4 regions of the Agrobacterium vaccinii genome follow, and region 3 is predicted to be linked to each of the others. Evidence: predicted binding sites of a transcription regulator. Region 3 holds the regulator's gene; each other region holds the start of a gene.

Region 1 (7,171 bases), 900 kb from region 3:
TATGCACGGGAAAGGACGCATTATCCCGTTGTGGTTCCATTTTGCGTTTGGAGCGCATTGCGCTTTGCTGCTAAAGTTTTAGAAGTGATTTGCAGCGCTGTATGACGTTTTTTTGAACGTCGGCTGTTTTCCCTGATCGTACTAGCGGAAGGATGATCGGGAGGGCGGGAGCGCAGAGTGATGTATTGCGTATTCAGGATTTTATCCGGCCCGGTGGGGCAGGGTATATGCTCTTGTGACTTGAAAATGACAGTGGCGAACTCCACTTTCAGTCACGACAAAGAATATGCCGGAAACTCCCAAGAAAGTCCGGCAGGCGTCCCTCTCAAGGGGACCATTGAAAGGAAATGATATGACGAACATTACGTCTGCTGCATCTGGTGGTACATATCCCGTACTTCCTCTGCGCGACATTGTCGTTTTCCCGCATATGATCGTTCCGCTGTTCGTTGGCCGGGAAAAATCCATCCGTGCTCTGGAAGAGGTCATGGGCTCCGACAAGCAGATCATGCTTGTCACGCAGATCAACGCCAGTGACGACGACCCGGACACTTCTGCAATCCACCGCGTCGGCACCATTGCAAACGTCCTGCAATTGCTGAAGCTGCCGGATGGTACCGTCAAGGTGCTGGTTGAAGGTAAGGGCCGCGCCAAGATCGAAGAATACACAGATCGCGAAGATTTCTACGAGGCAACTGCTGTTTCGCTGGGTGAGCCCGAGGAAGACCCGGTCGAAATCGAAGCACTGTCGCGCTCGGTGGTTTCCGAGTTCGAGAGCTACGTAAAGCTCAACAAGAAGATCTCGCCTGAGGTCGTTGGCGCTGCCGGCCAGATCGACGACTATTCCAAGCTCGCCGATACGGTCGCATCGCATCTGTCCATTAAGATCGTTGAAAAGCAGGAAATGCTTGAAACGGTGAGCGTGAAGCAGCGCCTTGAAAAGGCACTCGGCTTCATGGAAGGCGAGATTTCCGTTCTTCAGGTCGAGAAGCGTATCCGCTCGCGCGTCAAGCGCCAGATGGAAAAGACCCAGCGCGAATATTATCTGAACGAGCAGATGAAGGCGATCCAGAAGGAGCTTGGCGACGGCGAGGATGGCCGCGACGAGATGGCCGAGCTGGAAGAGCGCATCTCCAAGACGAAGCTTTCTAAGGAGGCCCGCGAAAAGGCGGATGCCGAAATGAAAAAGCTGCGTCAGATGAGCCCGATGTCTGCCGAATCGACTGTCGTTCGCAACTATCTCGATTGGTTGATTGGTCTGCCATGGGGCAAGAAGTCCAAGATCAAGACCGACCTGAATGCTGCTGAATCCGTTCTCGAACTCGATCATTTCGGCCTCGACAAGGTCAAGGAACGCATCGTCGAATATCTCGCCGTGCAGGCCCGTGCGACGAAGATTCGCGGCCCGATCCTATGCCTTGTGGGTCCTCCAGGCGTCGGTAAAACGTCGCTTGCCAAGTCGATTGCCAAGGCAACCGGTCGCGAATATGTCCGCATGGCACTGGGTGGCGTTCGCGATGAGGCGGAAATCCGCGGTCACCGTCGGACCTATATCGGCTCCATGCCTGGCAAAATCGTTCAGTCGATGAAGAAAGCCAAGAAGTCCAATCCGCTCTTCCTGCTCGATGAAATCGACAAGATGGGCCAGGATTTCCGTGGCGATCCGTCGTCCGCTCTGCTGGAGGTCCTGGATCCGGAACAGAACTCCACATTCATGGACCACTATCTCGAAGTGGAATATGACCTGTCGGACGTCATGTTCGTGACCACGGCCAATACGCTGAACATTCCTGGCCCATTGATGGACCGTATGGAAGTCATCCGTATCGCCGGTTACACGGAAGACGAAAAGCGCGAAATCGCTAAGCGTCACCTGCTGCCAAAGGCCATCAAGGAACATGCGTTGCGCCCGGAGGAGTTCTCCGTCAGCGACGATGCTCTGATGGCCATCAGCCAGCAATACACCCGTGAAGCAGGCGTTCGTAACTTTGAGCGCGAATTGATGAAACTGGCGCGTAAGGCCGTGACCGAGATCATCAAGGGCAAGTCGACATCCGTTGCTGTCACCGCCGCCAACATTCAGGACTATCTGGGTGTGCCGCGCTTCCGCCACGGCGAAGCCGAGCGTGAAGATCAGGTCGGTGTCGTCACCGGTCTTGCATGGACCGAGGTGGGCGGCGAGTTGCTCACCATCGAAGGCGTCATGATGCCGGGCAAGGGTCGTATGACCGTGACCGGTAACCTGAAGGAAGTGATGAAGGAATCAATTTCAGCTGCGGCGTCCTATGTCCGCTCGCGCGCGGTTGATTTCGGCATTGAGCCTCCACGTTTCGACAAGTCTGATATCCACGTTCACGTGCCAGAAGGTGCGACACCGAAGGATGGTCCATCTGCCGGTGTGGCCATGGCCACCGCAATCGTGTCGATCATGACCGGTATTGCTGTCGATAAGAATGTTGCGATGACGGGTGAAATCACTCTTCGTGGTCGCGTTCTGCCGATTGGCGGTTTGAAGGAGAAGTTGCTTGCGGCGCTTCGTGGCGGCATCAAGAAGGTGCTGATCCCCGAAGAGAACGCGAAAGACCTCGCCGACATTCCCGATAACGTGAAAAACGAGATGGAAATCATCCCGGTTTCGCTCATGGGAGAGGTGCTGAAACATGCGCTGGTCCGCATGCCTGACCCTATCGAATGGGATGGTAGCATCGAGACGCCGTTGATTGCGACCGTTGAAGGTGTGGACGATGGCGGCCAGACAATCGCACATTGAGATGTGACTGACAGGTCTGGTGCTAATTTAGCACAAAAACGTTGAAAGGCTGGCAGAAATGCCAGCCTTTTTTGTGAAAAGATTGCTGGACCCCTTGTTTTTCAGGCCATTCCAGCGCTTTTGGGTGGCGGTACGCGAATAGATAAGTATTCTGCGCCAATCCAATTTGAGTCGTTTCAAACCATTGAAAGGGGTGGAAACATGAACAAGAACGAGCTCGTTTCTGCAGTTGCCGAAAAGGCTGGTCTTACTAAGGCTGATGCCGCTTCTGCCGTCGACGCAGTATTCGAAACCGTCCAGGGCGAACTGAAGGCCGGTGGCGACATTCGTCTCGCTGGCTTCGGCAGCTTCACCGTAAGCCGCCGCGAAGCCTCCAAGGGCCGTAACCCATCCACGGGTGCAGAAGTCGATATTCCGGCTCGCAACGTTCCAAAGTTCTCTGCAGGCAAGGGCCTGAAGGATGCTGTTAACTCCTAAGTTTCCGGGAGCTGTCTGCGCCTACGGCGTGGCAACAGTGTTCAGGTATACCAGGAATGAATTTGGCTCTTTGCTCAATTGAGCGAAATGACGCCACTGAAATGCTAAAAGCCCGGCTCTGTCCGGGCTTTTTGTTTTCAGGTGAGTTCCTGCTATCGATCTTTGATTACAATACGCCTCATATTCTTTAGCGCTTTCTGATTGTCATGCGCCCGTCACGTCCATGTCGCAAAAGCCATCATGCATTTTTCAATGCCATGAAGGGGATACCATGACATTTCGCTTTTCCAGTGCCGCGCTTACCGCTGCCCTGTTTGCATCCGCCGCCTTTCCAGCCGCTGCCGAGCAGGTCTTTAACCGCGTCGCATCCTTTCCGGTCGCTCTCAATCTGCCCGCTGACAAGGACCAGAAAACGATAACCTCGGCGGAAATCGTCACTGCCAGTGAAGATGGCAACACGCTTGTCTACTCCGACAGCCCGCTTGGTGGCATCGGGTTCATCGACATCAAGGATGCCAAGGCCCCGAAGGCGCTTGGCGCGCTGATGATGGATGGCGAACCGACATCGGTTGCCGTGTCGGGCTCCAAGGTTCTTGCTGGCGTCAACACCTCCGAGAGCTACGTCAAACCATCGGGCAAGCTGGTGACGGTCGATATCGCCACCCGCAAGATCGAAGCCAGTTGCGACCTTGGCGGTCAGCCGGACTCGGTTGCTATTTCTCCTGATAAGAGCTTCGTAGCGATTGCCATCGAAAACGAGCGCGACGAAGAGGTCAATGACGGCGCGCTTCCGCAAATGCCTGCCGGTTTCCTTGTCACGATCGGCCTGAAAGATGGCGCACCGGATTGCTCGACGCTGAAGAAGATCGATGTCACCGGCCTTGCCGAAATCTCCCCTGAAGATCCAGAGCCGGAATTCGTTTCCATCAATGCCAATGGCGAGATTGCTCTGACGCTTCAGGAAAACAACCACATCGTCATCATCGACGGCAAAAGCGGAAAAGTGACCAGCCACTTTTCCGCCGGTACGGTTGATCTGAAGGGCATCGACACCAAGACCGATGGCCAGTTGAAATTCACAGACAGCCAGGATGCGCGCAAGCGCGAGCCGGACGCCGTGAAATGGCTGGACAATGACCGCATCGTCATCGCCAACGAGGGTGACTGGCAGGGCGGCTCACGTGGTTTCACCATTTTCGATAAGACCGGCAATCTTCTCTATGAAGCCAATTCGTCCTTCGAACATGCCGTCGCAGCGCTCGGCCACTACCCGGAAAAGCGTTCCAAGGCGAAGGGCATCGAGCCTGAAGGTCTTGAGACCGCGACGTTCGGTAATGATAAATATTTCTTCGTTCTGGCCGAGCGCGCATCCGTCGTTGGCGTTTACAAAGATACCGGCGGCCAGCCACAACTCACACAGATCCTGCCATCGGGCATTTCGCCGGAAGGTGCAGTCGCCATTCCCTCCCGAAACCTGCTGGTGACAGCCAACGAGGCCGATCTGGTCGAGGATGGCGGCGCCCGCTCGCATGTGATGATTTATGAGCGTGCGGAAGGCGAGGCGGCTTATCCACAGCTCACCTCTGCCACCGTTGATGGCGCACCCATCGGTTGGGGCGCTCTTTCCGGCCTCGTTGGCGATGCGGACAAGGATGGTATTCTCTACGCAATCTCCGACTCGGTCTACGGCAACCAACCCTCGATCTACACCATCGACGCCACCAAGAAGCCTGCAGTGATCACCAGCGTTCTGCGCGTAAAGCGTGACGGTCAGCCTGCGCAAAAACTCGACATGGAAGGCATCACGCTGGATGGCAAGGGCGGCTTCTGGGTCGCATCCGAAGGCAACAGCGAAAAGCTCGTTCCGCACGCGCTTTACAACATCAATGCCAAAGGCGAGATCAAGGCCGAGATTGCTCTTCCAAAAGAATTGCTGGAAGGCGAAACCCGCTTCGGTTTCGAAGGCGTGACGTTGATCGGCAAGGGCGATGACGCAACGCTTTGGATGGCCGTTCAGCGCGAATGGGGCAAGGCTGAAAAAGGCAAGGTTAAGCTCGTCTCCTACAATCTGAAGTCCAAGGAGTGGGGTGCCGTGCACTATCAGCTTGATAAGACCGATGACGGCTGGGTCGGCCTATCCGAGATTACCGCGCACGGCGACAACGTCTATATCGTCGAGCGCGATAACCAGATCGGTGACAAAGCTAAGATCAAGAAGCTCTACAGCGTCGCAATCGCTGACCTGAAGCCGGGCAAGATCGGTGGTGAACTGCCGCTCGTCAAAAAGACCGAAGTGCACGATTTCCTGCCGGACCTGAAAGCCCAGACCAACGGTTATGTCGTCGACAAGCTGGAAGGCTTCGCCTTCGACAAATCCGGCAAGGCGTTCGCTGTGACAGACAATGATGGCGTTGACGATTCGTCCGGTGAGACTTTGTTCTTCCCGGTCGATATCAAGGGGACGCATTAAGCGCGAGGCGGATGGCCGGGATGTTGATATCTCGGCATCAGGACGACATGAGAAGTCAGCATTGATATTGAAGCGCTCGCAATCGACAGGTTGCGGGCGTTTTTATTGAGGGACATATTGTCACCACGCATTTTGGCAGCCACTGCTGCGCCGTCTATATTTGCAACAGATGCATTGGAATTCACGCATGCTGAAGCTCGACCACCTTACAGTCATCGCCCCGACCTTGAGCGACGGGGTTTCGCATGTCGAAAATTGTCTCGGTGTCAGCGTGCCCTTCGTGACGAACCACGAATATATGGGCACCCACAATCATCGCCTTCAGCTGGGAAATTCCATCTATCTCGAGATCGTGGCTCTCGATCCGGTTGGCAAAACGCCTGGTCGTGCGCGCTGGTTCGGTCTCGACAATCAGGAGAAAGTGAGAGCAGACTGGAATGAAGGGCGCCGTTTACGAGGATGGGTTGCCAATACGAATGCGATCGATCCTGTCGTTGCACGGCATGGCGCAATTCTGGGCGAAAAGGTCTCGCTGCCGGATGACGATCCAACTTTCGACTTCGCCATTCCCAGGGATGGTGCACTCCCTTTGGACGGCGTCGCTCCCTCAGTGATCGACCATTGGGGAGACGACGCCTATGTGGCCTTAATTCCCGATCTGGGCGCGCGACTTCGCTCTCTCACACTTGAGCATCCCGACCCTGCCAGCATCGGGGCCCTTTACCGCGAACTGGGAGTCGATCATCCACCGATTATTGTTCAAAGTCCGTCAATCCGCTACCGCGCCCTCATCGACACACCCAGTGGATTGCGAGAGCTGACCTGAACCGGAAGAAACTCGAGGGACAGAATATTTGCCAATACGAATTGAGATAGAAAGCCAGCCCCATGAGCAAGACCAGCGTCGCATCGATGACGGGCTGGACATATTCAATTTCGCAAAAGCCGGGCCGGACAATCCGCAGGATTTATGGGTTATGGCGCGGGACGCCAACGAAAGCCTGATCGGCGGCCTGAAAGGGCGTTCAACCTATGCCTGGCTTTTTATCGACTGGCTGTGGGTTTCATCCGAGGTGCGGGGGCAGGGCGTCGGCGCGAAACTCATGAAGAAGGCAGAGGATGCCGCGCAGCAACGTAAATGCCTTGGCGCTTACGTGTCTACGTTCAGTTTCCAGGCACCGGAATTTTATCGTCGGATCGGCTATGAGGATTTTGGACGAATCGAGGACTTTCCGGTCGGCCACGCCTGCATTTGGCTCAAAAAGACTTTTAACCAGCCAGAAAACGCGTGAGGCCCGCTTGGAAGGATAGTGTCAGGTGCCGGGTGTGCAACACCCGGCCTCTCGTTAGTCCTTCAAAGCATACTTTTCCAGCGCATCCCGGTTGATCTCGATCCCGAGACCTGGGCCATCCGGTATCTGCACCACGCCATCGACGTGATCCAGCGGGCTGGT
Region 2 (7,171 bases), 210 kb from region 3:
ATTCCGCCCGGCAACGCCGCCAAGCCAGCCGTTTCGCTCGTGGGACGCTGATCATGGCTGGCGGCATTCGTGAAAGCGGTGGAGACGAACTCTCCGAAAACCATGAGATCAACGTCACGCCTTTCATCGACGTGATGCTGGTATTGCTGATCATCTTCATGGTCGCGGCCCCGCTGGCGACGGTGGATGTGAATGTCGATCTGCCCGCCTCTTCGGCCAAGCCTGCGGAGCGCCCGGACGAGCCGCTGTATCTGACGGTCAAGGACGACCTGTCGCTCAATCTTGGCAATGACGCCGTGGCGCGCGAGGCGCTGACTGCAAGCCTCGATGCACGCACCGGCGGCAACAAGGATACCCGCATTTTCCTGCGGGCTGACAAGGCTGTCGATTACGGGCATTTCATGGAAATCATGAACATGTTGCGCGATAGCGGTTATCTGAAGATCGCGCTGGTGGGACTTGAGAATGCTGCCGCCGCAACGCAGCCTGCACCGTCTGCTCCCGGTACGCCTGCACCCGCACCCGCTGGAGCCACGCCATGAGTGCCACGTCTTTTCCCCGTTCCGGACGCTCCCGGCTGGGAGAAGTGGCACTTTGGACGGCTGCCGGTCTGCTGACATTGTCCGTGCATGCGGGCGCTGCCTATTATCTTCTACAGGAGCAACCTGAGCCCGATGCCGATGGTGGACCGCCAGCGGCGATCATGATCGAGCTCGCGGCCCTTCCCGAAGCTGTCGAAACCGAGGAGACGGTGGAGGCAAACGATATGGAAGACGCGCAGGAGGTGCAAAGCGAGGTTCCTGAAAAGGTGGAAGAAGTCCCGCCAGAGGAGGCACCCCAGCCACAGCCACAGCCCGAACCCGTTGTCGAGGAAACGCCGCCTGAACCGGAGCCGATGCCTGAACCGCCACAGGAAGTGACGGAGCCTCTGCCGCAAGAGGTGCCCGAACCGGTGGAAGAAATCGACCCCATTCAGCAAGAGCAGATGGCCGCCCTCGAAAATGTCGAGGTGCCGTTGCCTGTCATGCGTCCACCACCGGCTCCGGTCGAGAAAAAGGTGGAAAAGAAGAAAGAGCCTGAGAAGAAGAAGGTGGAACGCAAGCAGACAGCCGCACCGCAACCGTCGGCTGCGAAGGAAACCGCCAAGGTCGAGACGACGCAATCCAACCGCACGGCGGCCTCACGGACAAGTTCCGGTTTGTTTTCGTCTTCCATGACGCCAGCGAAATGGCAGTCAAGAGTCGTTGCTCAGATCAGACGCAAGAAGCCGCGAGAGCTCCCTGCTTCAGGTGTGAAAGTTTCCGTTTCTTTCAAGGTCAGCGAATCCGGGACTTTGAGCGGGGTCAGGCTACTTGGTTCAACCGGGGATGCATCACTCGACCAGCAGATCGTAGCCTGGGTCGAGCGCGCTTCGCCGGTCGCCGAGCCACCGCCGGATGTGAACCGAAATGTGACGCTTCCCATCACAATCAAATAGAACGTGCCGCGGTCGTCTAAAAAAGATTTCGCTTCGCTGCTGCGCGCGCTATGGCTGGATTTTACCCACCGCAGGTCAAGCCAGCCATGAAATTCAGCATTGCCCAGGCGGAAGAATTCGTTTCTTCCATTTTTGAAAAGAACGGCGTTTTGCCGGAGAATGCACGCTCCGTTGCGCGTGCGCTCATTGCGGCAGAAGCCGCAGGGCAGGGCGGTCACGGCATTCGCCGATTGTCCGCCTATATCAGCCAGTTACGCGTCGGCAAGATCGACGGTCAGGCGAAGCCCGTTGCATCGCAGCCGCGTCCTGCGGTTCTCAGCGTCGATGCCGGTCACGGCTACGCTTATCCGGCTATTGATATGGTCGTCGAGCGGCTGCCAGCCATCGCGCGCACTCAGGGCATCGCGCTGGGGGTCATCGGCAGATCACATCATGCCGGCGTGATGGCGTTGACGGTCGAGCGTTTTGCAGACCAGGGTCTTGTCGCCTTCATGGTTGCGAATGCACCGGCATCCATGGCGCCTTGGGGCGGAATAAAGCCGCTCTATGGCACCAACCCCATCGCATTTGCGGCACCGGTTGAAGGCGCTGACCCGCTCGTCATCGATCTGGCGCTCTCCAAGGTCGCACGGGGACGAATCATGGCGGCGCGGCAGAAGGGTGAGACGATACCCGATGATTGGGCGCTTGATGCCAGCGGGCGCCCGACGACCGACCCGGATGAAGCGATCAAGGGCACGATGTCGCCTGCGGGCGATGCCAAGGGTGCCGCCCTTGCCTTGATGGTGGAGGTCATGGCCGCAGGGCTGACCGGTGGCAATTTCGGTTTTCAGGCATCATCGCTGCTGGATGATACCGGGACTGCGCCGTCGCTTGGACATACCATCATCGCCATCGACCCGACGATTGCGGGCGATCATATCTTTGCCAAGCGACTGGCCTTGATGGCAGCCGAGATCGAGGGACAGGAAAATGCGCGTTTGCCGGGGCGAAGAAGCCAGGGCATTCGCAAGCAGTCACTGGAATATGGCATCGTCATCGACGACGATATCATGGCCGAGATACGAACCCTGTGATCACCGCCGGGCGCTGATGTGGTGCTGAAGCAACTCGACGAAAGCGGTGCCCGCTGTCTCCAGCGCGCCGCTGTTGTCGATCGTGACGACATCGAAATCACCACGGACATCGAGTGAACTGCGTTGCAGCCTGCGAAGAATGTCGTCACGGCTTTCTCTACCGCGACCCTCAAGCCGCGCGGCCAAAACATCAGGGGTGGCGACGACATTGACGACTGTCAAGTTGGGAAAAACAGCCTTGAAATGTCCTAGCGCGGAGCGTGAACCGTTGGCGATGACGATGTTGCCTGCGGCAAGCTTGTTCTGCACCGATGCCGGAATACCGTAACTGAGACCATGAGCCTGCCACGACACGCAGAGTTCGCCCTCCGCGAGACGACGCGCAAACGTCTCATCGCTGACAGCGTCATGATTTTCCCCTCCCGCATCGCTGTCCCGGGTGATGACGCGGCGCACGAAATGGACATCGTCGCGATCGCGAAACCGGCCTGCGGCGAAGTCCATAATCGTATCTTTCCCCGCGCCGCTTGGTCCCACGACCACGATCATCACGCCGGAGCGCGGAGAAAGACGAGTGGAAGTCGGGGCAGGGTCACTCATGCCACGCGCCTGCCCTGTCGCCACACGGAACGAACAACGGGCACGCCATCGTCCCGATGGACGCGCACGAGATCGGCTCGCAGACCGGGGGCGATGCGGCCACGATCGGCAAGCCCCACCGTACGGGCCGGTGTCGCGGTCACCATGGAAAGCGCCCTTGGAAGGGTCATGCCTTCGACCTGATCCGCCAGAAGGAAAGGTGCATGAAGCAGACTGAATGGGACATAATCGGACGACAGGACGTCGAGAACACCGATCTCGGCGAGATCTCGCGCGGCGATGTTGCCGGAATGGGATTTGCCCCGGACGATGTTCGGCGCACCCATCAAAACACTCATGCCTGCACCGTGTGATGCCTTGGCGGCTTCGACGCTGGTGGGAAACTCGGCCAGCTTCACACCGTGACCGATGGCCTCATCGACATGCGCCAGCGTAGCATCGTCGTGACTGGCAATGGTTATGCCGCGTGCCAAGCACTGCGCGGAGAGGTAGTCGCGGTGCTTGGTGGAGTATTTTGTCGACGCCGCGACGCGGCGATCCACGAACGCCTTGAAGACCTCGTCGCTGAGGCCACGTTTTTTTTGATAGAAAACGACATACTGATCCATGGTCTGGAATTGCCGTTGGCCCGGCGAATGGTCCATCAACGAAATCAGCTTGACCTGCGGATCGCTCTCGAAGTCTTCGAAATGATCCAGCACATCGGCAGACGCGACTTCACAGCGAAGATGCAGAAGATGATCGGCCCGCAGCCGATTTTCGCTCTGGGCCTGCTCTATGGCATCCGCCATGTCGCGCATCTCGCCACGGGCAAAGCCGCCATCCTCATCCGAGCCAAGCCGAAGGCAATCGAAGACGGTGGTGATGCCTGACGATGCCACCTGCGCATCATGGGCCTGAATGGCTGCAATCTTGTTCCACGTCACACCGGGACGGGGAGAATAGTGTTGTTCGAGGTGGTCTGTATGGAGTTCCACCAGTCCGGCGATGAGGTAATCGCCTTCGAAGTCCTCGCCCATACGTGATGCGCCTTCGCTGATATCGGCAATCACGCCATCACGGATCAAAACCGAGCCTTGGATGATCTCGTCTTCTAGGACGATGCGGGCGTTGGAGAATACCTGTTCGGTCATGCTGTCGCTTCTTTCGTATCATCTGCGTTCGGCGCGGCAAGTGGCAACCACGTGTGAGCGATGAAGGGCTCGCCACGCGCCTTTTCAATGAATAGACCAAGCCCGGAAATGGTGAGTGGACGATCTGTAAACTCGGAAAAAGTCATCGTCAGAACCGTCGACATATGGTCGCGCTCGACCTCATCCACCGGCCCGGTCAGCGTCATATGGAAACGAAAATCATCCATGACATGCGGATAGCCCCAGAGAGAGAGGTTCTGCCGCTGGCTTTCCGTGAGGTTTTGCGGCCTGCGGCGCGCGATGTCGCTGTCGGACAATGGCGCACGGAAAGGATCGAAGTAATCCACGACGTCAGCTGCAAAATCCTGAAGCGGCTGGTAGGGCGCTTGCGGCACCAGCGCGAAGAACGGCCCCAGAGAACCAACCACCAGTGTAGGAATGTCTAGGGTATGCCGTGTCGCGGCAAAAGCGTGAAGGGCGGCCAGAAGATCGGCTTCGCGGCGCTTTTCGGAAAGCTCGAAGGGTGCTTTCAGCGTGGCGTGGAAACCGTACCGACGTGGCTCGGCGGTGATATCCGCATAGGCCTCGTGTTCATTATGGGTCACACCGGAAAACGCGTTGCGCCCCAGCCATCGAGATGCCTTTTCGGTGAGGGCATCATGTTCGGCGGGTGTAAAATAGATGGCGTAGCGCACGTTGGTCGCACTTTCGGTATCAAGGATCAGGATAGTATCTGGAATGACTCGCCCTGGCGAAGCAAGGCCGCAAGAGCGAATTAGAGCCTCTACGTGACGGAATGATGATAGAGCCGAAAAACTCCGCGTGGCGGATGCGTTTTAGGGTGAGGTGGCCAGCTTGCTGGATGGTCTCCGAAATCGAGATGAAACTTCTTCAAACATTGTGCGTTAGTCTTGCAAGTATTCACGGATGCAAGGAGCACAGGCTCATGGAAATCGGAATTCTCGTCGCACTGTTCTTTACAGTATTTGCCGCATCAAGCGTAGGTTGCGCCTATTGGTTCGGCGAACATCGTAATTTTTAAAGTCAGTCACAGCGCAATATTTTTTATTGTGCTTAATCGTTCCGACTATATTGCCTATAAAATAACGAAAGCGCCGCAAGCTTTAAATTGCAGCGCTTTTTTGTTTCTGCGCAATATCAATGCGCGGCGGACATATCGCCCAGCACTTCCTTTGAAGCAACGGTGGAATCCTCATTCAGCTTGTAGACCATGGGAACACCCGTCGCGAGGTTGAGCTTGAGGATTTCTTCCTTGCTCAACTTATCCAGCACCATGACCAGCGAGCGCAGCGAATTGCCGTGGGCGGCAACCAGAACCTTTTCGCCACGCAGCACGCGCGGCAGGATTTCCGTCAGGTAATAGGGCCAGACGCGGGCACCGGTGTCGCGCAGGCTTTCGCCGCCTGGAGGTGGAATATCGTAGGAACGGCGCCAGATATGAACCTGGTCTTCGCCCCATTTTTCACGCGCATCATCCTTGTTCAGACCGGACAGATCGCCGTAGTCGCGTTCGTTCAGCGCCTCGTCCCTAATGGTCTGGAGGTCAGGCTGGCCGACATTGTCGAGCACCATCTGGCAGGTTCTCTGGGCGCGGATGAGCGACGAGGTGTAGGCGATATCGAACTTGATGCCGTAATCGGCAAGTGCCTTGCCGCCTGCATTGGCCTCCTCAACGCCAAGCTCCGTTAGATCGGGGTCGCGCCAGCCGGTGAAGAGGTTCTTGAGGTTCCAGTCACTTTGACCGTGACGAACGAGGACGAGGGTTCCGCTCATATCGATTGCTCTCCGAGTTGATTATTGGTCTTTCGCCAGACCGAGAACGTCCAGCATGGAATATAGGCCGGGCTTTTGCCCATGCGCCCAGACGGCAGCAGCGATGGCGCCGCGCCCGAAAATCGTGCGGTCTGCCGCGTGGTGGGTGAGCGTGACCTGCTCTCCCTCTGCGGCAAAAATAACCGAGTGGTCGCCGACGACCGACCCGCCGCGCAATGTCGCAAAGCCGATCGTCCCGCTTTCACGAGGGCCTGTGTGGCCATCACGCACGCGCACGGAATTGGATGCGAGGTCGATATCCCTGCCTTTCGCAGCCGCCTGGCCCAAAAGCAGGGCAGTGCCAGAGGGGGCATCGACCTTGTGCTTGTGGTGCATTTCGAGAATTTCGATATCCCAGCCATTGGCGTCCAGCGCTTTTGCCGCCTGCCGCGTGAGAACGCTGAGCAGGTTGACGCCGAGGCTCATATTGCCGGATTTGACGACGCGGGCGTGGCGGGCCGCCGCTTCGAACTTCTCCTCATCCGCCACCGAGCATCCCGTGGTGCCGATCACATGGACGATGCGGGCCTGCGCGGCAAGACCCGCGAAAGCAACGCTGCCAGCGGGCGAGGTGAAATCGATGACCCCCTCGGCATGAACGAAAGCCTCGAGCGCATCGCTTGTTATTGCAACGTCGATAGGACCAAGACCGGAAATCTCACCGGCATCACGACCGATAAAGGGTGAGCCTTCGCGCTCGACGGCGGCATGAAGCTGGACACCCGGCGTTTCGTGGATCAGACGGATCAGGGTTTGACCCATCCGTCCAGCCGCGCCGACCACCACCAGTTTCATGCCATTGCCGCTCATACTGCCCTACCTGTAGGTTTCGTTCAAAGACCGCGAACGCCCGTCGCCTGAAGATTGTTTAGGCGAGCGTAAAGACCATCTTCCTGCCGCGCAAGCGTCTCGTGAACGCCTTCTTCCACCACCAGTCCTTCGTTCATCACCACGATCTTGTCAGCCTTGACCACGGTCGACAGACGGTGCGCAATCACAATGACCGTGCGACCCGTCATTGCGGTATCGAGTGCTTTTTGCACCACGGCCTC
Region 3 (7,171 bases):
GCAACAGGCGTCAGGCGCTCTTTGCCAGTTTCGAGGTGACTGCTTCTGCAGCCTTTTCAAGCCGTGCCAGACCGTCGCGCGCTTCTTCCGCCGTGACCACGAGCGGTGGCAGCAGACGGATGACGTTATCGCCAGCGGGAACGCCAAGGAGATGCTCGGCGCGAATGGCAGCGAGAAGATCGGATGACGGAACCTTCGCCTTGACGCCCAAAAGCAGGCCCTCACCGCGAATTTCCTCGATCACGTCTGGAAAACGGTCTTTTAGCGAGGCCAGTCCCTGACGGAACACCAGCGCGACATCGCGCACATGCTGGAGGAAACCATCGGCCAGAACGATATCCAGCACGGCATTGCCGCAGGCCATGGCCAGCGGGTTGCCGCCATAGGTCGTGCCGTGAACGCCAGCCGTCATGCCGGATGCGGCCTCTGCCGTTGCAAGGCATGCGCCGAATGGGAAGCCGCCGCCGATGCCCTTGGCCACAGCCATGATATCCGGTGCCACGCCCGACCACTCATAAGCGAAGAACTTGCCGGTACGGCCAACGCCGGTCTGAACCTCATCATAGATCAACAACAGACCGTGCTCGTCGCACAGCGCGCGAAGCTCACGCAGGAACTCCGGCGCCACGGGACGAATACCGCCCTCGCCCTGAATGGGCTCGATCAGCAACGCTGCCGTTTCCGGCACGATGGCCGCCTTCAGCGCGTCGAGATCATTGAAGGGCACCTGATCGAAACCTTCGACCTTGGGCCCAAAGCCTTCGATATATTTCTGCTGGCCACCGGCTGCGATGGTTGCCAGCGTGCGCCCGTGAAATGCACCTTCGAACGTGATGATGCGGAATTTCTCAGGATTGCCATGGGTATAGTGATACCGGCGCGCGGTCTTGATCGCACATTCCAAGGCTTCGGCCCCGGAATTGGTAAAAAAGGCTTTATCCGCAAAGGTTGCATCGGTCAGCCGTCTGGCGAGCGTTTCCTGACCCGCAACCTCATAGAGATTGGACAGGTGCCAGACCTTCTCGGCCTGCGACTTGAGCGCATCGACCATGTGTGGATGGCTGTGGCCGACGGAGGTGACCGCGACGCCTGCGCCGAAATCCAGATATCGCTCTCCGGTCTCGGTCACGAGCCACACGCCCTCTCCTCGCTCGAAGCGCAAAGGGGCTCTGGAAAACGTATCGAACAATGGCCCAGTTTCGAGCACAGTGTCGGCCATGGCTGCATCACTCCCTGCGCAAACGCGCTGTCAATAGGGCTTATCGGTTATACCGTGCCTGAAAATCAAAAATGCCGCCTCGCGGCGGCTTGGGGTATCCCTGTAACTGCGAGCGCACTATTGTCACTTCGCCCGAGGATGTCAACAAATGTCCACATTTCCCGGCACTTCCAAGAGGTGGGATGACGTCACGATGGCCCTCAGTGTGTTGCTTTTCTGACTCACTGGACACAGCAAGTTGGGGAAAACCGGAAAATCGATTCCAGATGATTCTCCCGACTCTTGTCACGGAGTCTGCCGACGATTAGGTTAACTCTCAATTACTAGATCGCAAGCGGCGGACCTAGTCACCTACAATCTGGCGGATACTCTGCGCGTGGTTTGCTCCACGGCATAGCAGAATGATTCTGCCTTCGCGACCAGCGGAGAAACGGCATGAACTGGACTGATGAACGAGTCGAGAGACTGAAACGACTGTGGTCTGAAGGCCTGAGCGCCAGCCAGATCGCTGCCCAGTTGGGCGGTGTCAGCCGTAACGCAGTCATCGGCAAAGTGCACCGTCTGAACCTGCCTGGCCGCGCCAAGGCTGGTGGCACGGTTGCAACCACACGTCCTGCCGCCAAGCGCCCGGCAGCGCCAGCAACGGCTGCTCCACGCGCCGCCAATTTTCAGGCACGCGTCGCCCCTTCCCGTCCCAACATCCGCACCGCAGGCGCAACCGCGCTGAAGGACGAGATGGACATGGATACCGCGCAGGTTCTCGAATACGTACCGGTCAGCAACGCCACGCTGCCGACATCGCTTCGCCTGACGCTGACGGAACTGACGGAACGCACCTGCAAGTGGCCGGTTGGCGATCCGCTGAAGGATGACTTCCATTTTTGCGGCTGCGACGCGTCGGAATCCTCTCCTTACTGCAAGTTCCACGCAAAGATGGCGTACCAGCCGGTGAGCGAACGCCGCCGCGCCTGATTGCTTCCAGACATTGACGACGAAAAGCGGGTCAAAGGGCCCGCTTTTTTCGTTTTAGATCATACATTCGCTGGCCGATAGACCATCACGGTTGATGTCCGTCTTACGGTTTTAATGTCGGGAAGGCGCCGCCTCGCTCGTCGGCGACAGCGTCGCGAAAACTCAGCATTGTGATCGTCCGAGGGATGCTCGGACGTTGCAAACGGTGGGAACTGCGGGATTGGGGGCGAAAATTGCAACGGCTTTCGCAGCCGTGATCACTTTGATCAAGATCGAAGCGGCGCATCCCTGCTGGACGCGCAGCACTTCAAAGCATCGGTCTGAAAACCGAAATCGATTTTCAGACTGCACAATGTCGATGTAAACTCACAGCGCCCTTGGTACGTCCCGAAGGACCCGTGGCGCTATCAGTATCAGCCTTGGCGGGCCTTGCGGTTGGCGTAGCGAAGGTCACGCGCGGCCTTACGGGCTGCTTCGTCTTCGATCACGCGGGCAACGCGGCTTTTCTCGGCGAGCTTACGCTCTTCGGCTTCAGCATTGGCTGCGGCTTCGATTTCAGCTTCGCGTTGAAGCTTTTCAGCTTCGGCCTGCTTCTTCTCTTCCAGCTTCAGCTGCTCGCGCTCTGCACGGCGTGCCTCACGGGCTTCTGCTGCGGCAATACGTTCGGCCTGCTTGGCTTCGCGCAAAGGTTCGGCAGCTTCCTTGGCGGCACGATAGGCCTGAAGAAGGGCTGCCTTCGCGTCGGCAGCGGCGCTGCGACGGTCAGAAAGATCGTTGTTCTTCACGTTTTTAGTATTTTTCAAATCTCTACTCCAGTGAAAGTGTCAGCCTGATCGGGCTCAGGATTTCTTGACACGCTTTGAAGGGGTGGGTTTAGGCGTGGTGCTGTCCTGCAATTCCTTGGCAAGACGCGCTTCACGCAGCCGAAGCGTCTTTTCATCACGAGCTTGAGCGATCGAGTTGAGTTCGTCAACCGCATGGCCCTTGGCGAAAAACTGGGATTGCGCCGCACCGAAAGCGATCTCCGCCTGCTGGCGAGACTTGCTATACGTTTCTGTCATGGAATTCCCTTTCTGTCACATCGACCTAAACGGGATGTGAAGTGGTTGGCTCAGAGCGCCTCGCGTCCATTCAAGCATATCATTATCGCAAAACTGCTGCACATTTCGTGCGACACGCTTATGGACGCCTAAAGGGACTGGCCGACATGCGGCACAAAAAAAGGCCAGGCAACGTTGCCTGACCTCGGTTGGTCTCATACTTTCAACAGTGCCAGTACATCCGTGGTCAAAGGAAAGTAGATTCCGTATTAAGCAGCCTGAAGATTGCAGGCAGACATCTTGCCGGACTTGTTGTCCCGCTCAAGATCGTAGCTCAGCTTCTGGCCTTCTACGATTTCGCGCATGCCTGCACGCTCTACAGCAGAGATGTGCACGAATGCATCAGCGCCGCCGTTGTCTGGCTGAATGAAGCCGAAGCCCTTGGTGGAGTTAAACCATTTTACTGTGCCTGTGGTCATAATGAACCCTTTCAAAGCATAAGTTACAGATCACAGGACAGGTGCCCTGTGTGCGAATATAGCGATTTTTTTGAAAGGAAGTGTTAGTTCAAAGCGCGGTGCTAATCGCGCGGTAACCAAAGCTCAGCAAGCAAAAGATCGATGACGTATTGATAGAGGTTTATGGCGAGCTAGTCAAACTTAATTTTCAAAATTCCTGTTCTTGGCGTCAGCGACAGTCATTTGAAATTCGACTTGGAATCCTATTCACTGTTCATTCAAATCGACGATCAATATCTCCGATATAACTGATTTCGCTGAACAAATACCAGACCGCCCTCGCCTCTTGCACGCCGGACAATCACCCTCCATAAGCGTCATTCGGAGCCGTCAAAGAGGTAGAAAATATATGGCCGGGGATATGCATCAGGCTTTGGTTTGGCTTGGCTTTCTGCAATTTCATAGAGAACGCCGTCCATTTCGGCGCAGCTGATGACGCCTCAATTGGCGTCATCGCAGAGCGTATTGAAGCTCTCAGGCTTCCATGGAGTAGCCAGCGCCGCGTACGGTGCGGATGACATCCTGCATGTTGGAGAAGTTGAGCGCCTTGCGCAGACGGCCTACGTGGACGTCCACGGTGCGTTCATCCACGTAGATATCGTGGCCCCAGACACCGTCGAGAAGCTGTGAGCGCGAGAAGACTCGACCCGGCGATACCATTAGGAACTCCAGCAGGCGGAATTCGGTCGGCCCCAGACGCACTTCGCGCGTCTTGCGATGGACGCGATGGGTTTCGCGGTCCAGCTCGATATCGCCGCATTTCAACAGCGATGACAGAACTTCCGGGCGGGCGCGGCGCAACATGGCCTTGACTCGTGCCATCAGTTCCGGTGTCGAGAACGGCTTGACTACGTAATCGTCGGCGCCGGTTGCCAGGCCGCGTACGCGCTCGCTCTCTTCGCCACGGGCCGTCAGCATGATGATCGGCAGTCGCTCCGTTTCCGGGCGCATGCGCAGGCGGCGGCACAGCTCGATGCCGGAAACGCCTGGAAGCATCCAATCGAGGATCAGAAGATCCGGGGTTCGCTCCTGCAGACGGATTTCCGCCTCGTCGCCACGCGGAATGGTGTCCACGTCGTAACCTTCAGATTCCAGATTGTATCGAAGAAGAACGCTGAGGGCTTCCTCGTCTTCGACAACTGCGATTTTCGGCACCATAGCTCAGGACTCCGCCCATCTTGGGAGAACGCCATGCGCCCGCAAGGACGCATTGGCATGTGGGTTTACGCATCCGGCCCGACCGAACGGATCGGGCCGATGCGACGAGGCTTACTCGGTGATCGCACCGAGCGTGTTGGAACTGTCGTCCTTGGGACGCTCGCCTTCCGGCTGGCTGCCGGTTGCCATATAGTAGATGGTCTCGGCGATATTGGTGGCGTGGTCACCCACGCGCTCTATGTTCTTGGCGCAGAACAGAAGGTGCGTGCAGGTCGTGATGTTGCGCGGATCTTCCATCATGTAGGTCAAAAGTTCGCGGAACAGCGACGTGTACATGGCGTCGATTTCCTCGTCACGCTCACGGATGGCCTGCGCCTTTTCCGCGGAACGGGTGGAGTAGACGTCGAGCACTTCCTTGAGCTGCACCAGAGCCAGTTCGGAGAGATGCTCCAGACCGCGCGCCAACTTGCGCGGAACACCCGTACCGGCAACCGCGATGACACGTTTGGCGGTGTTCTTGCCCAGATCGCCCACGCGCTCCAGATCGGCTGCGATGCGCAGCGAACCGATGATCTCGCGAAGGTCCGCCGCCATGGGCTGACGCTTTGCAATGGTAACGATAGCCTTATCGCCAATCTCGCGCTCGGCGTGATCGAGGATCGTATCGTCCGAGATGACCTTCTGGGCTAGAGCCGCGTCGGAGTTGACCAGCGCGCGCACCGCATCGGCACACATCTGCTCTGCCAGACCGCCCATTTCGGCGATACGGCGGGTCAGGAACTTCAGCTCTTCATCGTAGGCGGACATGATATGCGAATGTGTCGGCATGTTCGAACTCTCCAGTTTCGATGCGCTTTTTCGCAAGCCCGGTAGGGCTCCAGCGTTTGGCGCGAATGATTAAACCTACGGCCAATCAGCCGAAGCGACCCATGATGTAGTCCTGCGTGCGCTGGTCATCCGGGTTGGTGAACATCTTGTCCGTATCGTTCTCTTCCACCAGGTGACCCAGATGGAACATGGCCGTGCGTTGCGAAACACGGGCAGCCTGCTGCATGGAGTGGGTGACGATGACGATGGTGTAATTGGCGCGCAGTTCGTGGATCAGCTCCTCGACCTTAGCAGTTGCGATCGGGTCCAGCGCCGAGCAGGGCTCGTCCATGAGAATGACTTCGGGCGAAACGGCAATGGCGCGGGCGATGCACAGACGCTGCTGCTGACCGCCGGACAGGCCGGTGCCGGATTCGTGCAGACGATCCTTGGCTTCGTTCCACAGACCGGCCTTCTGAAGGCTGGACTCGACGATCTGGTCCATATCCGCCTTGTTGCGGGCAAGACCATGGATGCGCGGGCCGTAGGCGATGTTTTCGTAGATCGTCTTGGGGAACGGGTTGGGCTTCTGGAACACCATGCCGACACGGGCACGCAGTTCAACCACGTCGATGGTCTGATCGTAGATGTCTTCTTCGTCGAGCGTGATCTTACCCGCAACGCGGCAGCCATCGATCGTGTCATTCATGCGGTTCAGTGTGCGCAGGAATGTCGATTTGCCACAGCCGGACGGGCCGATGAGCGCCGTCACGGTGTTTTCGCGAACATTGAGGTTCACATCGTAGAGGGCACGCTTCTCGCTGTAATAGACCGAAACGTCCTTGCCGATCATCTTGTATGTTACTTCATTCATTTTCTTGTCCAGCGCCTTTTCAACTGCTGCTTCCGACAACATATTCATAGCCTCAAGCTCCCGGTTTCCGTTACATCGCACGTCCAGAGGAAAAACCGGAGACCGGTTTTTCAGGAAATGCTTACCAGCGACGCTCGAAGCGGCGGCGCAACAGGATTGCTCCAACATTCATGACGACGAGGAACATGAGCAGAATGATGATAGCGCCTGATGTTCTCTCGACAAAGGCACGTTCTGCTTCGTTCGCCCACATGTAGATCTGTACCGGCAGTGCCGTGGACGGGTCCATCGGCGTTGTCGGGTAATTTGCGACGAAGGCGACCATGCCGATGAGCAGCAGCGGTGCGGTTTCGCCTAGGGCATGCGCCAGACCGATGATGGTGCCGGTGAGAATTCCCGGCATGGCCAGTGGCAGCACGTGGTGGAAAATCGTCTGCATTTTCGATGCGCCAAGCCCAAGGGCCGCAGCACGGATGGATGGCGGTACGGCTTTCAGCGCCGCACGTGTGGCGATGATGATGGTCGGCAGCGTCATCAGCGTCAGGACCAGACCACCGACCAGCGAGGCCGAGCGCGGGAAGCC
Region 4 (7,171 bases), 310 kb from region 3:
CCAGCGATATCTCCATGTTGTAGCGCAGATCGGCACCGCGTTCGCGTCCGCCGCTGGAGCGACGCGCACGTCCGCCACCCATCATCTCGCCGAAGATGTCTTCGAAGATGTCGGAAAAGCCACCGCTCGCACCGCCGCCGAAGCCGCCGCCTGCATTGCCCATGCCGCCTTGTTCGAAAGCCGCATGGCCGAAGCGGTCGTAGGCTGCCCGCTTCTGCGGGTCCTTCAACGTTTCATAGGCTTCGTTGATTTCCTTGAACTTCTTCTCGGATTCGGCATCACCCGGATTCTTGTCCGGATGGTACTTCATCGCGAGTTTGCGGAAGGCGCTTTTCAGCTCTTTTTCGTCGGCAGCTTTGCCAACGCCAAGTGTTTCGTAAAAGTCTGCTTTCGCCATTAATTAACAAGCCCCGGAAATGGATTTCCGGCTGCACGAGGCAGCCGGATTTCAGTCAAGCATCAATTGGAGTTCAAAAGCCACGTTTATGCGGACTTCTTGTCGTCCTTGATTTCCTCGTAGTCCGCATCGACCACGTCGTCCTTGTGACCTTCGGCAGCACCTTCGCCGCCTTCAGCCTGCTGTGCTTCGTAGATAGCCTGACCCAGCTTCATGGACACTTCCATGAGCGTCTGGGTCTTCGCCTGGATGTCATCGGCATCCGGCTCGGATGCTTCAACCGAGGTCTTCAGCGCAGCGATGGCGTCTTCGATGGCCTTGCGGTCCGTCTCGGAAACCTTGTCGCCATACTCCGCCACCGACTTCTCGGTGGAGTGGATGAGGCTTTCGGCCTGGTTCTTGGCTTCCACACCCGCACGACGCTTCTTGTCGGTTTCAGCGTTGGCTTCGGCGTCCTTCACCATCTTTTCGATGTCCGCATCGGACAGACCACCAGAGGCCTGGATGCGGATCTGCTGCTCCTTGCCGGTACCCTTGTCCTTGGCCGAAACCTGCACGATGCCGTTGGCGTCGATATCGAAGGTCACTTCGATCTGCGGAACGCCGCGTGGTGCTGGCGGCAGGCCAACGAGGTCGAACTGACCGAGCGACTTGTTGTCGGCAGCCATTTCGCGCTCACCCTGGCTGACGCGGATCGTCACGGCAGACTGGCTGTCTTCGGCGGTCGAGAAGGTCTGGCTCTTCTTGGTCGGGATCGTCGTGTTACGGTCGATCAGACGTGTGAAGACACCACCCAGAGTTTCGATACCGAGCGACAGAGGCGTCACGTCGAGAAGCAGCACGTCCTTGACGTCACCCTGCAGAACGCCGGCCTGAATGGCGGCGCCCATGGCAACCACTTCGTCCGGGTTCACACCCTTATGTGGCTCCTTGCCAAACAGCTGCTTGACGATTTCCTGTACTTTCGGCATGCGGCTCATGCCGCCAACGAGAACGACTTCTTCGATTTCGGCTGCCGTCAGGCCAGCATCCTTGAGCGCGGCCTTGCACGGTGCAACGGTGCGCTGAACCAGATCGTCCACCAGGCTTTCGAACTTGGCGCGGGTCAGCTTCAGCGTCAGGTGCTTCGGACCGGTCGCATCTGCCGTGATGAAGGGCAGGTTGATTTCGGTCTGCTGCGAAGACGACAGTTCGATCTTTGCCTTTTCGGCAGCTTCCTTCAGGCGCTGAAGCGCAAGCTTGTCGCCCTTGAGGTCGATGCCCTGGTCCTTCTTGAACTCACCGGCCAGATATTCGACCAGACGCATGTCGAAGTCTTCACCACCGAGGAAGGTATCGCCGTTGGTGGATTTTACTTCGAAAACGCCATCGCCGATTTCCAGAACGGAAATATCGAAGGTACCGCCACCCAAGTCGTACACGGCAATCGTCTTGCCTTCCTTCTTGTCGAGGCCGTAAGCCAAGGCCGCAGCCGTCGGCTCGTTGATGATGCGCAGAACTTCGAGACCAGCGATGCGGCCTGCATCCTTGGTTGCCTGGCGCTGTGCGTCGTTGAAGTAGGCTGGAACGGTGATGACGGCCTTTTCGACCTTTTCACCGAGGTAGGATTCAGCGGTTTCCTTCATCTTCTGAAGGATCATCGCGGAAATCTGCGAAGGGGAATATCCCTTGCCCTGTGCCTGAACCCATGCGTCGCCATTGTCGCCCTTGACGATCTCGAACGGAACGAGGCCCTTGTCCTTTTCGACAGTCGGGTCTTCGTAACGGCGACCGATCAGGCGCTTGACGGCAAACAATGTGTTGGTCGGATTGGTGACGGCCTGACGCTTTGCAGGCTGGCCGACCAGACGCTCGCCATCGTCGCTGAATGCAACCATGGAAGGGGTCGTGCGTGCACCTTCCGCGTTTTCAATAACTTTGGTGTCCTTGCCGTCCATCACTGCAACGCAGGAATTGGTCGTGCCAAGGTCGATACCGATTACTTTTGCCATGTTCTTCTCTCCTTGAAGCGAGTTGTCGGAACCCCGGGAGGCATTCCACTGACAACTCCTTGACTTGGATGGTCTTCCGGTTTGTGCAGCAAACTTGCTGCTGTCTGGGGGGTATATAAGGAGCGATTTTTCCCGCTGCAAGGCGGATAGACGCGTCGATTGCACCAAAAAATGAAGAAATAAAGCTTGCATAAAACAGATGACGCACCCTGAGCGCCTTTCAACGCGGCAGGAATGAAAAAACGCGGGGTTGCGAAGCACCCGTTGGATTCGCGCCGATCGTCATTTCAGTGTCATGCGCGGTGCCTATAGGCGGGGAGCTTTTTCATAAAACATAACTCCTTCGAGGTTATCATGCGCAAAATTATCGCTGCATTCGTCGCGACCACCGTGCTTGCCGGCGCTGCACAGGCAGCAACCGTCTATCCGCTTGATCGTGCAACGATTCTGGTCGGTTCTCCCTTCGACTTCAAAGTCGAATTCAAGAACGTTGTAAAGGCTGAAGACGTCAAGATCACCGTCAACGGCCAGGACTACAAGACCGTCTTCGGCTCGGACGTGACCTTCACAGCTGAAGAAAAAGGCAAGGAAGACAAGGTTCTTGGCTCCGCCGTCAGCTTGCGCGGTCTCAAGATCGCCAAGGCGGGTGACTACAAGATCGAGGTTTCTGCAGGTTCCGAAACCAAAAACGTCACTTGGACGGTTTATGGCACCCCTGAAACGCCAAAGGCCAAAAACATCATCTTCCTGCTGGGCGATGGCCTGTCGGTTGCGCACCGCACCGCCGCCCGCATCATGTCCAAGGGCATGACCGAAGGCAAGGCGAACGGTCGCCTCAACATGGACGACATGGACCGCATGGCCTTCATCGGCACATCGTCGACAGAAGCTGTCGCAACCGATAGCGCCAACACCATGTCGGCCTACATGACCGGCCACAAGGCGCCTGTAAACGCGCTTGGCGTTTATGGCGACCGCACGCCTGCAAGCCTTGACGATCCAAAGGTCGAGACAATGGGTGAGGCGCTGCGCCGCCAGACCAAGAAGTCCATCGGTATCGTGACGACATCCGAATTGCAGGATGCAACGCCTGCGGCCATCGTCTCCCATACCCGCAAGCGTGCCGACAAGGCCGAAATCACCGGCATGATGTTCGACGTAAAGCCAGATGTCGTCCTGGGCGGCGGCTCGGCCTATTTCCTCAGCAAGGACATCCCCGGCTCCAAGCGCAAGGACGACAAGGATTACATCAAGCTCTTCAAGGACGCAGGCTACACGCTTGCCACCGACAAGAGCGAGCTTGAAAAGGCAGAGGGTTCCAACACCGGCAAGCTTCTCGGCCTCTTCCACACCGGCAACATGGACACGCTTCTCGACCGCAACTTCCTCAAGAAGGGCACCGTCGACAAGTTTCCGAACCAGCCAGGTCTGGTCGATATGACCAAGGCCGCTCTGGGTGAGCTTTCGAAAAATCAAGACGGCTTCTTCCTGATGGTTGAAGCTGCCAACATCGACAAGATGTCCCACCCGCTGGATTGGGATCGCGCCGTTGTCGAAACCATCGAATTCGACAAGGCCGTTGGCGTCGCCCGCGAATTCGCTGCCAAGAACCCTGATACGCTGATCGTCGTTACCGGTGACCATACGCATGGCGTTTCCATCATCGGCACCGTCGATGACGAAAAGCCGGGCGATGAAATGCGCGCCAAGGTCGGCACCTATGCCGAAGCAGGCTTCCCGAACTACGAAGACAAGGACGGTGACGGTTACCCAGACCGGATCGATGTGACCCGCCGCCTGTTCCTGAACGCCAATAATGGCCCTGACCATTACGAAACATTCCGTCCGAAGATGGATGGTCCTTTCGTTCCGGCAATCCAGAACGAGAAGAAGGAATATATCGCCAACGAAGCCTACAAGAACGTTCCCGGCGCCGTCTTCGTACAGGGTAACATTCCCAAGGACGGCGACAGCGGCGTTCACGCAGTCGACGACATCGTGCTTCAGTCCACCGGCCCCGGCTCGGAAGAGTTCAAAGGCTACATGGAACAGAGCGATGTTTACCGCGTGTTGGCCGATACCTTCGCGCTTGGCACAAAGCAGACGCAGTAAAAAACGGCTTAGCCAGATAAAGCGACCCGGTCTGCATCATACAGGCCGGGTCGCCCTGTTACAGACCTATTCATCGGAGACCGCCATGGCGCCTTACAAAGCCATTTTCACACGCAGGCAGTCGTTTCAACTCGCCGGTTTGGCAGCCTTTGCACTCGGCACGAAGCAGGCCGCTGCTGCGCCATCTCCCCTCACCTTCGATGAAATGTACGGCAAGATCGGCGTGCTGGGACTTGAGTTTTCCGAAAAGCTCAAGGCCTTGACCGGCAAGGAAATCCGCATGAAGGGTTTCATGGCGCCGCCGTTGAAGGCCGAAGCGGCCTTTTTTGTTTTGACCGAAATTCCCATGGCGCTGTGCCCATTCTGCTCATCGGATTCCGACTGGCCCGATAACATCGTCGTCGTCTACCTCTCCGAGAAACAGACCTTCGTGCAGCCCAGCACCACGATCGAAGTGACGGGCATGCTGGAGCGCGGATCATGGACGGACCCAGAAACGGGCTTCGTCAGTCTCGTGCGTATCCGCGACGCTCAGTACAGGGTTTCGTGATCATGCTGCCACTAACAATATCCGGCTTGTCCGTATCCTATCCGGGGCTCGCAGCACCCGTTCTGTCCATTGAAAATCTCGTGGTTTCGGCGGGCGAAAAACTGTCGATCACAGGTGCGTCCGGCTCGGGCAAAAGCACGTTCGTCAACGTCATCACGGGGTTGGAACGGGTACGTCAGGGCAGCGTCACATGGGGCGAGCAAAGCATCGGCGACCTGACCGAGACCAGACGAGACCGCTGGCGTGGCGAAAACGTCGGGCTCGTGATGCAGGACTTCCACCTTCTGTCTGGCCTGTCCGCGTTAGAGAACGTGCTTTTGCCTGTGCGTCTGGCCCGCAGCATGTCGAAAGAACTAGGTGAACGCGCAGCAGCGCTGCTCGAAAAGACCGGATTGTCGCGCTCCGACCAGAAGATCGACACCATGTCGCGCGGTGAAATGCAGCGCGTGGCCATTTCCCGTGCGCTGCTGCGAAAGCCGGGTGTCATCGTTGCCGACGAACCGACCGCAAGCCTGGACCCTGAGAATGGCGAGGCCATCGGTGGATTGCTGGTCGATCTTGCCCAGGCAGAGGGCTCGACCCTGATCGTCATCACCCACGACCGGCGTCTAGCGGAACGGCTGGACCGTCGTCTGGAGCTCGCCAATGGGCGTGTTGTCACCGACACCGCCGGGAAACCCTGATATGTTGCGTTTTATAGTTTCAGACCTCAAGCGTCTATGGGCAGGATCACTCATCGTCGTCATTCTGGTTGCGATGGCAACTGGACTGGGCGCGACCGTCACCTTACAGGAACGGGCGCTGCGGCTGGGCTCGGCGCGCGCTGCCGATAAGTTCGATCTCGTCATCGGTGCGGCAGGTAGCGAAACCCAGCTCGTTCTGTCGTCCGTTTTCCTTCAGGCTGCGCCACTGCCACTCGTCAGCGGTCAAACGCTGGCCGCGCTGTCGGCAGATCCCCGCGTCGCGTGGGCCGGGCCGGTCGGCTTTGGCGATTCCTTTGCCGGCTATCCTATTGTGGGAACCACGACCGCCTTGATCAAAAACACCTCCGGCGGCTTTGTGGAAGGCCAGAGTTTTGCAGATGGCGAAGATGCCGTCATCGGCTCTGCGGTGGATTTGCCACTGGGTGCTGAAATCAAGCCTATGCATGGCAGTGCGCAAGAAGGTGGCCATACGCATACTGAAATCGTCTACCATGTTCAGGGCAAACTGAAACCCACGGGCACGCCGTGGGACAGGGCGATCCTCGTCCCCATCAGTTCCGTATGGCACATCCATGGCATGGGCGATCATGATCATGCACACGAGCATGGTGCCGAGGCCCACGAAGAGGGTCACGAAGGGCACGACCACGATGCGCTGAACGAGGTTTTCGATGCCGATACGCCCGGTGTTCCTGCCATTCTGGTGAAGCCCAAATCCATTGCAGATGCCTACAAGCTCAGACAGCAGTACCGTCAGGGCAACACACTTGCCGTTTTCCCCGGCGAAGTGCTGACGAAACTCTACGCGACGTTGGGGGATGCGCGTCAGGTGCTATCGATCGTGGCAATCGGCGCGCAATTGCTGGTCGCGGCATCGCTCATTCTCGTCACCCTGACGCATATCGTGCAGAGGCGAAAGCAGATCGGGGCTCTGCGCGCGTTTGGAGCGCCACGCTCCTCCATATCGCTGATCGTATGGACGGAACTGTTCACGCTGTTCGCGACCGGCATTATCCTAGGCTTCGGCATCGGCTTTGCCGCCGCCAAAACGATTACAGGCATGCTTGTTGCCCAGAGCGGCGTGGCGATGCCGGTCGAATTTGCTCGCGCCGACCTCACTCAGGCAGGGCTGCTGCTTGGCGTCGCAGCGGTTCTGGCAATATTGCCTGCATGGCTTGCCTATCGTCAGTCCACCGTAGAGGCTCTGCGCAGCTAAGCGCAGGTTTATTGCCGGGGGCCAGCGAGGGCTTTGACCCGTTGCGCGAACACATCAAGCTGAAACGGCTTGGTCATGACATGCATGCCATGATCGAGATGCCCGTGATTGAGGACTGCGTTTTCGGCGTAGCCGGTGATGAACAGCACCTCCAGCCCGGGTCGGTTGACGCGGGCTGCGTCGGCCAGCTGTCGCCCGTTC

Evidence for each region. Region 3 encodes PhoB, which activates phosphate uptake and scavenging genes when phosphate is short. Its sites were predicted from a motif close to TGTCATNNANCTGTCAT; they were not measured.
Region 1: HRR99_RS06020 (esterase-like activity of phytase family protein) is a predicted target of PhoB. The motif match lies at 3,450-3,466, and genes of this name have one in related genera.
Region 2: HRR99_RS00340 (DUF1045 domain-containing protein) is a predicted target of PhoB. The motif match lies at 5,075-5,091, and genes of this name have one in related genera.
Region 4: HRR99_RS14985 (alkaline phosphatase) is a predicted target of PhoB. The motif match lies at 2,669-2,685, and genes of this name have one in related genera.

Annotation. Positions count from the first base shown of each region.
Region 1 is NZ_CP054150.1:1,166,193-1,173,363, forward strand. It holds gene lon (endopeptidase La) at 353-2,770, shown strand; gene hupB (DNA-binding protein HupB) at 2,972-3,247, shown strand; gene HRR99_RS06020 (esterase-like activity of phytase family protein) at 3,519-5,717, shown strand; gene HRR99_RS06025 (VOC family protein) at 5,905-6,543, shown strand; gene HRR99_RS06030 (GNAT family N-acetyltransferase) at 6,695-7,009, shown strand; gene HRR99_RS06035 (mandelate racemase/muconate lactonizing enzyme family protein) at 7,064-7,171, opposite strand, start outside.
Region 2 is NZ_CP054150.1:59,426-66,596, forward strand. It holds gene exbB (tonB-system energizer ExbB) at 1-51, shown strand, start outside; gene exbD (TonB system transport protein ExbD) at 54-542, shown strand; gene HRR99_RS00320 (energy transducer TonB family protein) at 539-1,477, shown strand; gene HRR99_RS00325 (Ldh family oxidoreductase) at 1,564-2,553, shown strand; gene phnN (phosphonate metabolism protein/1,5-bisphosphokinase (PRPP-forming) PhnN) at 2,554-3,153, opposite strand; gene HRR99_RS00335 (alpha-D-ribose 1-methylphosphonate 5-triphosphate diphosphatase) at 3,150-4,286, opposite strand; gene HRR99_RS00340 (DUF1045 domain-containing protein) at 4,283-4,981, opposite strand; gene HRR99_RS00345 (2,3-bisphosphoglycerate-dependent phosphoglycerate mutase) at 5,445-6,080, opposite strand; gene dapB (4-hydroxy-tetrahydrodipicolinate reductase) at 6,102-6,929, opposite strand; gene HRR99_RS00355 (ABC transporter ATP-binding protein) at 6,953-7,171, opposite strand, start outside.
Region 3 is NZ_CP054150.1:266,723-273,893, reverse strand. It holds gene HRR99_RS01375 (aspartate aminotransferase family protein) at 11-1,219, opposite strand; gene HRR99_RS01370 (GcrA family cell cycle regulator) at 1,655-2,191, shown strand; gene HRR99_RS01365 (DUF6481 family protein) at 2,605-2,994, opposite strand; gene HRR99_RS01360 (hypothetical protein) at 3,031-3,252, opposite strand; gene HRR99_RS01355 (cold-shock protein) at 3,501-3,710, opposite strand; gene phoB (phosphate regulon transcriptional regulator PhoB) at 4,224-4,907, opposite strand; gene phoU (phosphate signaling complex protein PhoU) at 5,019-5,735, opposite strand; gene pstB (phosphate ABC transporter ATP-binding protein PstB) at 5,821-6,636, opposite strand; gene pstA (phosphate ABC transporter permease PstA) at 6,710-7,171, opposite strand, start outside.
Region 4 is NZ_CP054150.1:3,095,346-3,102,516, reverse strand. It holds gene dnaJ (molecular chaperone DnaJ) at 1-397, opposite strand, end outside; gene dnaK (molecular chaperone DnaK) at 484-2,388, opposite strand; gene HRR99_RS14985 (alkaline phosphatase) at 2,743-4,500, shown strand; gene HRR99_RS14980 (hypothetical protein) at 4,586-5,050, shown strand; gene HRR99_RS14975 (ABC transporter ATP-binding protein) at 5,053-5,733, shown strand; gene HRR99_RS14970 (FtsX-like permease family protein) at 5,735-6,970, shown strand; gene HRR99_RS14965 (PAS domain-containing protein) at 6,979-7,171, opposite strand, start outside.